3 regions of the Pseudodesulfovibrio senegalensis genome follow, and region 2 is predicted to be linked to each of the others. Evidence: riboswitches for the same ligand, from Rfam matches in the RefSeq annotation. Region 2 holds a riboswitch; each other region holds the start of a gene.

The links. A riboswitch is a leader RNA that binds a small molecule or an ion and turns the genes downstream of it on or off. The one in region 2 is predicted to bind cobalamin.
Region 1: it holds a riboswitch for cobalamin, as region 2 does, so the genes downstream of both, F8A88_RS10560 (sirohydrochlorin cobaltochelatase) here and F8A88_RS07510 (sirohydrochlorin cobaltochelatase) in region 2, are expected to answer to the same signal.
Region 3: it holds a riboswitch for cobalamin, as region 2 does, so the genes downstream of both, F8A88_RS00075 (ribonucleoside triphosphate reductase) here and F8A88_RS07510 (sirohydrochlorin cobaltochelatase) in region 2, are expected to answer to the same signal.

Annotation. Positions count from the first base shown of each region.
Region 1 covers NZ_WAIE01000004.1:122,383-126,897, forward strand. The annotation lists gene F8A88_RS10555 (CBS domain-containing protein) at 1-866, shown strand, start outside; cobalamin riboswitch at 908-1,093, shown strand; gene F8A88_RS10560 (sirohydrochlorin cobaltochelatase) at 1,232-2,182, shown strand; gene F8A88_RS10565 (DUF2087 domain-containing protein) at 2,401-2,940, shown strand; gene F8A88_RS10570 (EFR1 family ferrodoxin) at 3,183-3,983, shown strand; gene F8A88_RS10575 (peroxiredoxin) at 4,290-4,515, shown strand, end outside.
Region 2 covers NZ_WAIE01000002.1:282,192-286,706, forward strand. The annotation lists gene F8A88_RS07495 (ABC transporter substrate-binding protein) at 1-364, opposite strand, end outside; gene F8A88_RS07500 (ABC transporter ATP-binding protein) at 361-1,152, opposite strand; gene F8A88_RS07505 (FecCD family ABC transporter permease) at 1,154-2,182, opposite strand; gene F8A88_RS07510 (sirohydrochlorin cobaltochelatase) at 2,205-3,179, opposite strand; cobalamin riboswitch at 3,297-3,475, opposite strand; gene F8A88_RS07515 (chemotaxis protein CheA) at 3,501-4,515, opposite strand, start outside.
Region 3 covers NZ_WAIE01000001.1:16,394-20,908, forward strand. The annotation lists gene F8A88_RS00065 (two-component system sensor histidine kinase NtrB) at 1-118, opposite strand, end outside; gene rimO (30S ribosomal protein S12 methylthiotransferase RimO) at 317-1,636, shown strand; cobalamin riboswitch at 1,759-1,900, shown strand; gene F8A88_RS00075 (ribonucleoside triphosphate reductase) at 2,070-4,133, shown strand; gene F8A88_RS00080 (hypothetical protein) at 4,147-4,380, shown strand; gene F8A88_RS00085 (sensor histidine kinase) at 4,465-4,515, opposite strand, start outside.

The sequences.
Region 1 (4,515 bases), on a different contig from region 2:
TGGGCATCTATTCGGACACGGGCGGTCTGCGCTATCCGTCCGTGACCGCACGCGATGCGGCCATGGTCAGCTTCCTGATCGAGAACGGGGCAGACCTGAACGTGGTTTCCGCATATCTTGATGACGCGGTGGACGACGCCCATGCAGAGGTTTTTTCCAGAATGCTGGAGGAGTCCGAGGTCGTGAAGGTGGGCGCGGCCCGTGTGGGCATCAGCGCCATGCAGATCGAAACCGGGCTGACATCATTGGCCCGGCTGGTTTCCAAGTTTCGGGAATTCAAGGGCATAGACGCGGCGTTTGGCATATTTCAGGCGGATTCGCAAAAGAGCATGATCATTGGCCGGAGCAAGCCCGGGCTGGTGGACATCGGTCAGATCATGCGCGCGCTGGGCGGGGGCGGGCATCCCGGCGCGGGCTCGGCCATCATCCGCGGAGCCGGGCCGGACGAGGCCGCCGCACAGGTGCGCACGCTGTTGGATCAGGGCGGCCATGAGGCCGTTCCCGTGGGCAAGGTCATGTCCGAGCCGAAACGATACGTTGTGGACGCGGCAGTGACCATGGCCGATGCCGCCCGGATTCTGGAAAAGGACAAGCTTTCCGGCCTGCTGGTGCTGGATGGCGGCGCATTGCTCGGCGGGCTGTGCGCACAGGATTTCGCCAAGGCCGAAAAAGGCGGCAGATCAGGCGTGCCGGTCAAGGGCTATGCCCGGCGGCAGATTCCGCGCATCACCCCGGATACCAGTTGCCGCGAGGCCGTGGAACAAATGTCCGGCGCGCGCGAGGGCATACTCCCGGTGCTGGACGGCGACGAGTTGGTGGGCGTTGTCTCGCAGGTGGATCTGCTGCTGCAGGTCTATGAGTTCTGATTTTCTGCATTCGTCAGTGTTTGACTTCATGTGCCCCTCCATATAGCAATATCGACGTCGGTCCCCGTATCGGGGTTGAAAGGGAAGCCGGTGCGAAACCGGCGCTGCCCCCGCAACTGTAAGCGAAGAGACGGTTTTTCCCCTCTTTGGCCACCGGAAAACCGGGAAGGCCCGGAAACCGCCCGAGACTCGCGAGCCAGGAAACCTGCCGACACAGCCTCTTCCTCCTGAAAAGCGGGACGGCTTTTCCGGGGAAACGCGCCGTGCGCGGTCGGATAACCGTGCGCGGCTGGACTTGGAATACCTTTTTTCATGTTTTGTCGCCCCGGCCTGCCTTGCCGGGGTCTTACCCCATGGGAGACGCCATGCATCACCACTGCAGCATTGAACCGGGCCACGCCGAGAACAGCCACGACGGTCATGAACATGCTCACGGCGAAGAGTGCGGCCACTGTCACCACGGTCACCACGGCCACGAACATCATCACCATCATCACCACCAAGGCGTGCCCGGACCGCGCACGGGAGCGCGGGGAATCCTGCTGACGGCATTCGGCTGCGCGCACGAACAGGCCCACGAGTACTACGGCCTGTTTGAAAGAGAGGTGCGCGAGAAGTACCCGGACATGGACGTGCGCTGGGCGTTCACGGCCAACCGCATTCGGGGCAAGATCCGCAGCCGCGGCATGGATGCCCTTTCCGTGGGCGAGGCTCTTTCACGCATGGTGGATGACGGCGTCAGCCATGTGGCGGTGCAGTCCCTGCACACCCTTCCGGGGGTGGAATACGACTGGACCGTGCAGCAGGCCGAGGCCATGCTGCATCCGCGCAAGGGACTGGCCGACGTGACGGTTGGCGCGCCCCTGCTGCGCTCCGTGGATGACATGAAGCGCGCCGCCGAGGTCGTGGCCGTGGAACTCATGCCCATGGAAAACGACAATGACGGCGTGATTCTCGTTGGGCACGGAACCTACCATGAAGGCCACGCGCTCTATCTTGCGCTGGAGGGACTGCTGCTGCGTTCCCATTCCAACGTGGCCATGGGCACGCTCATGAGCAGCCGCGCCCCGGCCGAGCTGGGCCAGCGTTTTTGGGACAAGGGCGTGAAACGCATTTTTCTGGTGCCCTTCATGTGCGTTCCCGGCCATCATGTGCATGTGGACCTGTTCGGCGACAACGAACACTCCTGGCTTCATGGGCTCAGCTCAATGGGGCTGGATGTGGTGCCCGTGCACACCGGCTCTCTGGCGCATGCCGGGTTTCGGGGCATATGGCACGACCATCTGGCCGAGGCCGTGGCTGGCCTTTCGGAATAGGATCTGCCTGTTTGGACGCGTGGGGTGCACCGTTGCAATTTGCCTCCTTCTTTTGTAGCCTCGCTTCTGGTCGGCAGTTCACCGAGGCGTCGCCGCCCCTTTGGGGGAGCTAAACCTGCCATACCCTTTCCCGTTCGACACTTATCCCCGTGCCGAGCCGGAAGTCGGCGACCACCGGCAGACGTTTTTGATCCAAGGCACGAAAGTGAGGATAAGTCATGTCCAGAACGCCCGTGTCGCTGCATGTCGGCGATGTTTCCGCCCTTGCCCGCACCATGCGCAGACAGTTCGATAACCTTGAGCGTGCCCCCAGTCATCTGGAATTGCTGAACCTGCTGGCCAAGGCCGGAGGTTACCGCAATTTTCAGCATCTGAAGGCCGTGCAGCAGGCTTCGCAACCGGATTCGGGCACGAGCGGTGAAGCTCGGCCCGTAGCCGAACTCAACCTCAAGCGCGTGAAAAAGGCTGTGGGGTATTTCGACCTGAACGGCCGCCTGAGCAGTTGGCCCAAGAAGCACAGCCTGCGCATGCTGTGCCTGTGGGTGTTGTGGTCCCGTTTGCCGGCAAGGGCCGTGCTCTCGGAACTGGAACTGGATGAGCGGCTGTCGCTCGATCATGCCTTTTGCGACCACGCCCTGCTGCGGCGGCTGATGGTGGATTACGGCATGGTGGAACGCACGCCCGACGGCAGCGAATACCGCCGCATCGAGGTTCAGCCTCCTCTGGAGGCGCTGGAGGTGTTCCGCCGCCTGCATTAGCCGGTCAACGCGGTTTCGGTCGACCGGAGCCGCACTGGGTTTGAACCATAGGGATCCGCTGTGCGGGTCCCTTTTTTGTGGGGCGAACGCATTGCACTGCCGCGGATTTGGCAGTAATTGTGCCTCTGAAAGATCGCATGGCAATGCTTCCGGGGACGCAACGAACCGGTCCGGACCGGCCGCCACGCGACGCGCCACCAAAATCAACCCGGCCTTGCGCCGGAAACAGAGGATATGTCGAGATGGATATCACGACCGCGAAATTGGTCTGTTTTTCTCCCACCGGAACCACAAGGGCCGTGCTGGAAGGATTTGCGCGGGGTTTTGCCCCGGAAACCACCGAACTGGTGGACATCACCCGGCCGGACGTGCGCGCCCGCCCGTTGCGTCTTGCCGACGGCGAGATGCTGGTGATCGGCGTTCCCGTGTATATGGGCCGTGTGCCGGCGCTGCTGGGCGACTGGCTGGCCGCGCTGGAGGGCAACGGCGCCCCCGCCGTCTGCGTTGCGGTGTACGGCAACCGTGAATATGAGGACGCATTGCTGGAGCTCAAGGATATTGTTTCGGACCGGGGCTGCGTGCCCGTGGCCGGGGCTGCGTATATCGGCGAGCATTCCTTTTCCAACGAAGAGACCGCTTCGCTGGGCAGGCCGGACACGAGCGACATGGCCCATGCCGAGGCCTTTGGCGCCAAAGTGCGCGAGAAACTGCAGGGCATTGCGTCCCTGGACGAAGTCGGCGAACTGAAGGTGCCGGGTGTGCATCCCTACGGCGGGCGCACCGAACTGTGGGACGTGGATTTCATTGCCGTGGACAGGGAACTCTGTACGCAGTGCGGTCTGTGCGCGGAAGTATGCCCGGTGGAAGCCATTGACGCGCAGGACGGCACCATCATCGACGAGAAGAAGTGCATCACCTGTTGCGCCTGCATCAAGAGTTGCCCGGAAGGGGCCAGAAGCATCAAGCCCGGCCCGGTGAAAGACGCGCAGGGCAGGATCAATTCCCTGTTTACGGTACGCAAGGAACCGGAGCTTTTCCTGTAGAATCATTCCCGGCGGGGCGCGTCTTTGCGGCGCGTTTCGCCGGGGTGCATTATCGTTCGCTTATCGATGGCCTGCCGAGTGGCCGCCGAGCGAGGCGTTGCGCAGTAACGGAATTGCGGTCGTTCCACGGGCCTGTTCTTGGCCGCATGTTGTTTCCTGTTCGCAGTGGCCGCATTTTTTTTTCATTTCTAATGTGTTTTTTCTTGTTTTTGAAATTCTCTTTGTGCTACAAGTGAGATTCATTCTCAAAAAGAACCCGTTCCCGGCCTTGCCGGGTGTTTCGCATCAAGCATAAAGGAGAATCGTATGGAAAGTTCGTTCCCGCTTATCGGCGACAAGATGCCCTCCATCACCGTAACCACCACCAAGGGACAGATGACCCTGCCCGAGGATTTGAGCGGAAAGTGGTTCGTGCTTTTTTCGCATCCGGCGGACTACACCCCGGTGTGCACCACGGAGTTCGTGGCCTTCCAGAAACGGTACGACGAGTTCCGGGCCCTGAATTGCGAGCTGGTGGGCATGTCCATCGACC
Region 2 (4,515 bases):
CCGCTTTTTCCAGTCCTTGCCATAATGCCGGATAGGCACGCCAATGCATGGGCCGCACCAGCACGAGGTCGGGCCGGGCGGCCAGAAAGCGTTCGATGCCGTCGCGGGCGTTGAAGCGCGGCCGCGTGGTGATTTGCGCCGGATAGTCGTCGCTGCGCGATATGCCGATGAGCGCGTTTGCGCGTCCCAGCGAGCAGATATTTTCCGTGTGTGCGCCGTACAGGGAGATGATGCGTGTAAACGGCTTGGGCACGGCGATTGTTCTGCCCACGGAGTCCGTGACCACGGTGTGCGCACGTGCCTCTCCGACCATGATCGGCAGTATGGCCACCAGAAAAAGAATTGCCACGCGCATACGGATCATGGCGTAGCCTTTTGTTTGAAGGACACGGCCAGCGAGCCGGAAAATTCGTCCCGGTACACCCGGCAGTCCACGCCGAAGACTTCGCGCACGGCCTGCGTGGTCAGGGTTTGAGCCAGCGGCCCGGACGAATGGACGCATCCGTTGTGCAGAAACACGATGTTGTCGGCAAAGGCCGCCGCATGGTTGAGGTCGTGCAGCACGGCCACCACGGTTTTGTCTTCCCTGCGGACCAATGTGCGCAAGGCCTGCAAGGTGCGCAGGGTGTGGCGGATGTCCTGATTGGCCGTGGGTTCATCCAGCAGCAGGACCGGCGTGTCCTGTGCCAGTGCGCGGGCCAGCATGGTGCGCTGGCGTTCGCCGCCCGAAAGGTCCGTGATGCGCCGCTGAGCGAGTTGGGCGACGTCCATGGTTTGCATGGCCTCGTCGGTCAGTGCCTGATCGGTCCAGTCCGGGGTCATAAAGCGTGGAATGTGCGGGTGTCGCCCCATGAATACTGTTTCGCGTACGCTGAAAGGAAAGGAAACGTTGTGGAATTGCGGCATGAGCGCGGTACGTTGCGCCATTTCAAGGGGGTTCATGGCCGACACGGGTGAACCGAATAGGGTTATGGAGCCGGATTGCGGCTTGCGCTGTCCGGTCATGAGGTCCAGCAAGGTGGATTTGCCGCTGCCGTTGGGGCCGACCACGGCTGTGAACGCTTTGCTTGCAATGGTCAGGTCCAGCCCGTCAAAGAGCGGTTGCCCGTGGCCGAAGTGCAGACCGCGGATGGTATAGGCGGGACCGTTCATGTTATCTCCGGGCCAGTTTGCGGCTGAATATGAAACAGAACACCGGGCCGCCGATGAGGGCTGTGAGCACGCCCACCGGAACTTCATGGGGGAGCACGGCGCGGGTCAGCGTGTCCGCACCCAGCAGCAGTATGGCCCCGCCCAGCCCTGAGGCCGGGAGCAGCAGTCGGTTGTCCGGGCCGCAGGCAAGGCGCATGAGGTGCGGCACGATCAGGCCCACGAAGCCGATGATGCCGGATACGGCCACACAGGCCGCGGCCATGAACGTGGCGATGCCCAGCAGCGCGGCACGCGTCATTTCCGTATTCACGCCCAGCGAGCGGGCCGTGGTGTCGCCCATGGACATGATGTTCATGTCCCGGGCCAGGAAAAGGCAGGCCGCAAGTCCGACCCCGGCCACGATCACGGCCAGCAGCGCCTCGGCCCATGTTTTGGCCGCAAAACTGCCCATGAGCCAGTATATGATCACGGAAACCCGCTCGTCGGCCATGTACTTCATGAAGCTGATGCCCGCCGAGAGCATGGCCGAGACAATGACGCCGGAAAGAATCAGGTTGGTGGGTGAAAGCCTGTGGGTGCTGCCGGCAATGGCCATGACCCCCAGCAGGGTGGTGGCGGCACCGATGAAGGCGCATGCGCCCACGGACCATACTCCCGCGAAATCCAGCCCCAGCAGCAGGGCCAGCGACGCGCCGAACGCGGCTCCCGAGGAAACGCCCAACGTGAACGGTTCGGCCAGCGGATTGAGCAGCACGCCCTGAAACGCTGTTCCTGCAACGGCAAGGCCGAAGCCCGCGGCTGCCGCCGTGATGATGCGCGGCAGCCGCACATTGAAGATCACTTCCGAAATCATGGGGTTGGAAAAGGGTTCCGCTCCCCACACGCGTTCCGCCAGCACCGAAAGAACCGTGGCCGGTTCAACGGGGATGAAGCCCATGCCCGTGGCCGCCACCATCAGGCACAGCAGTGTACCCGAGAGGACGGCGACCCAGAATACGGGTTTTCCGGCGGCGATGCAGGGAGCGGTCATATGCATTGTCCTCTGGAATGGCCTATCGGGCCATGGCGTCCTTGAGGTGCTCCACATAGAGTTGCGCCCATTCGGGAACAACACCCAGTCCGCGCAGCTCGGTGTGCACGTCGAAGCCTTCCTTGGTCAGCATGACCTTCCAGGAGTCGTCCTCGGCTCCGGCCATGTCGTTGCTGGCATGGTCGCCGGCCACGATCATCAGCGGTTTCATGAGCACGCTTTTCTTGCCCGTAGCCTTGAGTGCGGCCAGAGCCTCGTCGAATCCGGGGAATCCTTCCACGCAGCCGATGATCACGGGCCAGCCGTATTCCTGCTGCAGGACAGACTGGAACTCGGCATAAATGCCCGTGGAGAAGAAGTCGTTGCCGTGGCCCATGTAGATCAGTGCGGCATCCATTTTTCTGGCCTGTTCCACGTCGGTTTTCAGGGCTTTGGCGGCCACGGCCAGGTCGGTTTTGTAGGGGTGGCCTTCACCAGGCATGCCCAGTGCCGGTCTGCCCAGTGCCAGCCGGGCAAACGGGGTGTGTCGGGGCTTGAGCGCATGAATGGAGCGCAGGCCAGCCAGCAGGGTCACGGTGTCGTGGAATTCCTCGCCCGCAAAAACGTGCAGGGACTGGACCGTTATGTCGCGGTAGCCCATGTTCTGCAGGTCCGCAATGGTGGCCAGCGGGGTCCTCACGTGCAGCACCTCGGCCGGAATGCCGGGGTTGGTCTTTTGCCACGCCTTGTCCTGGCTGCGTTCGATCCAGATTTTGCGGATGATGTTGGAGGTGAAGGCCAGCTTGACCGGCACGTTGGGAAAAGCCTTTTGCACGGCTTTCTGAATGGCCAGAATGGAAGTGATGGCTTCGGGGTAGGAAGTTCCGAATGCCGTAAGAACAATGGCTTTTTTGCCAGAGCCTTTTTCGTTGCCGTGGCCTGCGTTTGCCGCAGTAGCCGCCAGCAGCAGGCTCAGAGCCATCAGTGTGACCAGAAGCCGTTTGCATGAGTTGTGCATTGATTCCTCCGACTGTTGGGAGGGGCTGGTTGAATGAAGTGTGCATAAGGAAAAGGCGTAAAGACTGCGCCTGCACTGATGTGTCCGTTCGGCAATTGCCCCGTTGCCGTCGAACTCTCCTCGGACAGGCTTCGGGCAGGTCTTCCGGCTTCCCTCCCTGTTTTCGGCCTTCCCGGGGAAACCCCAGTGGCATACGAAGAAAACAGGTTGTCGAGGATTACGGCGGCGGGACCGCTCCCGATTCACACGGGATTCCCTATCAAGTCCTTGCGGACACCTGAAGCAGAGCCGTTGTATTCAAGGGGGGTGAACGGTGTCAAGTTACGAGGAACGTTCATCCATCTTTTGCAGCAATTCTTCGGTATCCACCACCAGGGCGTCGGATTCGCCCATCATGCCGTAGCCGAGCAGGGGTACGTCGAAGACTTCTTCCACGGGCACGGTGAAGCGGGTGATGACCACCTGTTGCTGGCGGATCACGTCGTCTACCATGATGGCGGCCTTGTAGTCGCCGGTGCGGACCACCACGGTCTGGGATTTGTCCACGTCCTGAATCTCGGGAACGATGCCCAGATGGTCGCCGAGGCGCAGCAGGGAGTGCACTTCCCCGCGCACGTCCACGGTTTCGCGTCCGTCGGGAAGCTCAACCACTTCGTTGGTGTTGGGCACGTAGATTTCCACCACGTCGCGGCTGGGTATGATGAAGGTTTCTCCACCGACCCTGCATACCAGCGCTTCCACGATGCCTTCATTGGCCGAGCGGTCGAGCGGAATGCTGATGATGAACGCCGCGCCCTTGCCCAGCGTGCTTTCGATGGTGATGTCGCCGTCAAGGGATACGCGGATGGCGTTGACCACCGCGTCCATGCCCACGCCGCGGCCGGACACGTCCGTGATCTTTTCCGCAGTGCTGAACCCGGACATGAGCACGAATTGGAGAATTTCATCTTCGGTGTATTCGGTATCCGGGTCGGCAAGGCCTTTTTCCAGCGCCTTGGCCTTTATTCTTTCCGGATCAAGGCCTCGTCCGTCATCACGCACTTCGATGTATGCGAATTCGCCCTTGCGCCATGCCGAGAGTTTTACGCTGCCGGTTTCGGGCTTTCCTGCCTCGATACGGCCTTCGGTGGTTTCAAGACCATGGTCCACTGCGTTGCGCAACAGATGCACCAGCGGTTCGTTCAGGGATTCCACGATGGTTTTGTCCAGGGCCAGACTTTCACCGGACATTTCGAAATCAAGCTTTTTGCCGATTTTCTGGCTCAGGCTTTTCACCAATCGATGCATGGGCATGAAAATTTGTTTGAGCGGAACGAGCCTGATGGCGTCCACCTCG
Region 3 (4,515 bases), on a different contig from region 2:
TGGGCGGCTCGTAGATGCCGGGCAGCCCCTGTTGGCCGGGGAATGCGGCCGCGACAATTCCTATTTCGCGCAGGACCGTGTGGTTGGCCTGTTCGCGGAACATTTCCCAGAAAGCCATCAGGGCCGGAATGTCCCCGATAACCCCAATATCATATCTTCTGTCATTGACTTCTTGACCGGACACAGCGAAGACCCCCATTGGACATGTTGTCGCAATACCATTCGTGCATTGTACATGGCGAAGGGAAAAGCGCAATGCCGGAGTGTGGTGTTTGCCGCCACTTTATCATGGATTTTTTGCAAGGACGAATACTCGATGAAAGTAAGCGCTGATAATATCAGGGTTATGACCGTGAGCCTCGGTTGCCCCAAAAACCGTGTGGATACTGAACGGCTGCTGGGTGCCCTCGGCCCCGGGGTTGAGCCCGTGGACGAGGTTGCCGCCGCCCGCCTGGTGCTGATCAACACCTGCGGCTTCATCGAGCCGGCCATCGAGGAATCGGTTTCCACCATTCTGGACGCCGTGGCCGACATGGAAGAACTGGATGGGCAACGTCCGGTGCTGGCCGTGGCCGGTTGTCTGGTCAGCCGCTTCGGCAGGGATCTGGTTGCGGAAATGCCCGAGGTGGACCTGTGGCTTTCCACGGACGAGCTGGACCAATGGCCCGCCATGGTGCGCGAGGCCTTGGGCCGCGAAGCCGACCCGGACCTGCCGCGCAGCCTGAGCACTGGCCCGGGCTACGCCTACCTCAAGATCAGCGAAGGCTGCTCCCACGACTGCCGGTTCTGCACCATTCCATCCATCCGCGGCCCCCTGAAGAGCTGGCCCGTGGACTATCTGGCTGCCGAGGCAAAGGCGCTGGTGGGGCAGGGCGTGCCGGAACTCATCGTGGTGGGGCAGGATTCCACGCACTACGGCGCGGACCTCGGGCCGGAAAACGATCTGCAGCAGCTTCTTGCACGCATTTTGCCCGTGCCCGGGCTGGAGTGGCTGCGGCTCATGTACCTGTATCCGGCCGGGCTTACGCGTACCCTGCTTTCGTTCCTGCGCGACGCGGGCAAGCCGTTTCTGCCCTATTTCGATATCCCCTTGCAGCACGCCCATCCCGAGGTGCTGTCCTCCATGGGCCGCCCCTTTGCCCGCAACCCGGAAAAGGTGGTGGAGCGGGTGCGCGAGTTTTTCCCGGAGGCGGCTCTGCGCACCACGTTCATCGTGGGCTATCCGGGTGAGACCGACGAGCATTTCCAGTGCCTCATGGACTTTGTGCGTGCCACCCGTTTTCATCATCTGGGCGTGTTTCCCTACTGGCCCGAGGACGGAACCCCGGCCGCGGCCATGGACAATCAGGTGCCGGATGCGGTCAAGCTGGAACGGCGCGACGCGCTCATGGAATTGCAGGCGGAAATTTCCGGCGAAATCATGGCCGGCTACGTGGGCGAAACCCTGCCCGTGCTCGTGGAAGAGCCGTCCCCGGAATGGCCCGGCCTGTTCGTTGGCCGCACATGGTTCCAGGCCCCGGAGGTGGACGGCGTGACCTATGTCAGCGCCCAGCCCGGAACCGAGCTTGCGCCCGGCATGATCGTGGAGGCCGAGGTGGAGGACGCCAAAACATACGATCTTGTTGCCTTGGCGTAATGCCCTGAAAAATAATTATTTATTTTACGACCTGTTGCGAGGAAAATTGTCTTGTCAAGGTCTAAATTTTTTATAGATGGGGTTGACGTGAACCTCTGTTTATAGTCTAAAAAAGCCTGCTGAAAACGACGAGACACTTCAGGCGGCCATGTGCCGCAACAGGGCAATCCGGTGCGATTCCGGAGCGGTCCCGCCACTGTCAATTCGTCCGGTATCGACCCCGGGCGGATGAGCCAGAAAACCTGCTGAAGCATTTCTGACCGCGTCCGGCACGAGGATGCCGGAAACGGACACGAAATTCGTATCACCCGATAATCGCCGGGGCACAGGACGGTTCAGCCTCCCTGCGCAAACAAGCCCGGCCATGACGAAAGACGGCACCTTGGCGAGTCTTCCGGCTCTTTTTTTGCTGTCTTTTTCTGGAGTTCACTGCATGCCCAAACAAATTCTCAAACGCGACGGTTGCCTGGAAACGTGGTCCGTGGACCGCATCGGCAACGCAATCTTCAAGGCTCTCAAGGGCAGCGGCATCAAGGATCCGCTTTTGTCCAAACGGTTGGCCAAGAAAGTGGAACAACGGCTGGAAGACGTGGATATTCCCGAACAGGAAATGGTTCAGGACACGGTCCAGCAGGTGCTCATGGAAGCCCGTCTCTACAAGGTGGCCGAGCGCTATATCATCTACCGCGAAAAGCGCCGTGAGCTCAGGAAGCAGAACCAGGCGTACATGGACGTTGCCGGCATGGTGGAGACCTATCTGGACAACTCGGACTGGCGCGTGAACGAAAACTCCAACATGGTGCATTCGTTCCAGGGCCTGATCCTGCATATGGCCGGGTCCGTGCAGGCCCGCTACGTGCTGGAAAAGTATCCCGAGGAAATCCGCGACGCCCACACCCACGGCTACATGCATATTCACGACCTTTCCTTCGGCCTTGCCGGGTACTGCTCGGGCTGGAGCCTGCGCGACCTGCTGCTGGAAGGGTTCAACCTCAAGGACCGCTGCTGTTCGTCCCCGGCCCAGCATTTCGACGCGGCCTGCGGCCAGATCGTCAACTTTCTCGGCACGCTCCAGAACGAGTGGGCCGGTGCGCAGGCCTTCAACAACGTGGACACCTATCTGGCTCCGTTCATACGCCACGACGGCCTGAACTACCATCAGGTCAAGCAGCAGATGCAGAAGCTGGTGTACAACCTGAACACCACCTCGCGCTGGGGCGGCCAGAGCCCGTTCACCAACTTCACGCTGGACTTCACCCCGCCCTCGCACATCGCCAACGAGCCGGTGATCATCGGCGGTGAGTTCCAGGATTCCACCTACGGCGAATACGCCGAGGAAATGGCCATGATCAATCAGGCCTTCCTCGAAGTCATGCTGGAGGGCGACGCGGACGGACGCATTTTCTCCTTCCCCATCCCCACCTACAACGTGACTCCGGATTTTGCCTGGGATTCCGAGGCCGGCAGCCTGCTGCTGAAGATGACCGCACGCTATGGCGCACCTTACTTCCAGAACTTCATCAACTCGGACCTCAACCCCGAAGACGTGCGCTCCATGTGCTGCCGTCTGCAGATGGACCTGCGTGAAATCCGCAAGAAGACCGGCGGCCTGTTCGGCGCCGGCGACCTGACCGGTTCCATCGGCGTTGTGACCCTGAACCTGCCCAAGCTGGCGTATCTGGCGCACAACGAAGAGGACTTCATGGAGCTGATCACCGAATACGCGGAAATGGCCCGCGATTCGCTGGAGTTCAAGCGCAAGATGATCCAGAAGAGCCTTGATGCGGGCATGTTCCCCTATTCACGCCGCTACCTGAAGAACGGCTACAAGGGGCACTTCTCCACCATCGGCGTGATCGGCGGACACGAAGCCTGCCAGAACCTGCTGGGCAAGGGCATTGAAACCGAAGCGGGCGTGCGGCTCATGCGCCGCGTGCTGCGCCTGCTGCGTCGTCTGGTCGTGGACTTTCAGGAAGAGACCGGCAACCTCTACAACCTCGAGGCCACGCCCGGCGAAGGCACCTGCTACCGTCTGGCCAAGATCGACCGCAACCTGTATGCGGACATCATCACTGCGGGCAGCGACGAGGTTCCCTATTACACCAACTCCACGCTGCTGCCCGTGGGCGTGACCACGGACGTGCTCTTTGCGTTGGAACATCAGGACCAGCTGCAGACCCAGTACAACGGGGGCACCGTGTTCCATTCGTTCATCGGCGAGGCCGCGCCGGACGAGGAGAGCGTCAAGAGCTTCCTGATCAAGGCCATGACCAATACCAAGATTCCGTATATCTCGCTCACGCCAACCTTCTCCATCTGCGAGGAACACGGCTACATCGCGGGCGAGCACTTCGACTGCCCCACCTGCGGCAAGGAAGCGGAAGTGTATACCCGCGTGGTGGGCTACTATCGCCCGGTGAGCCGCTGGAACAAGGGCAAGCAGCAGGAGTACAAGGATCGCGCCGAGTATAGTATGGACAGCGTTTGCTGCGGCTAGTACAGCATAGGACATGATCCTCAATGCAAGCCAACTGAACGCACTGCGCCAGCGCAACGACGAAGAGTTGCGCAAGGGCCGCTATGCCCGGCACGGGTATCCGGCCCACACAATTCGGGACCTTTTGCACACCGTGGAAGCGGTCAAGAAGGAAAAGAAGAAGTGGAAAAAGCTGGCACAGGAGCGCGGCAAGGCCCTTGAAACGGTCCGCGAGGCAGCGGACAGCGTGCTGGACAACGGGAATTGAAGATACCGGTCCGGCCGGACAGATAAGCAAAACGGGACCGTCCCTCGGGGCGGTCCTTTTTTTGCGGGGTAAATCTGTTGGGGATCAGGCTGTGGTGCTGGACGGAACGCGCACTGTCAGGCGAAAGCCCGTGGC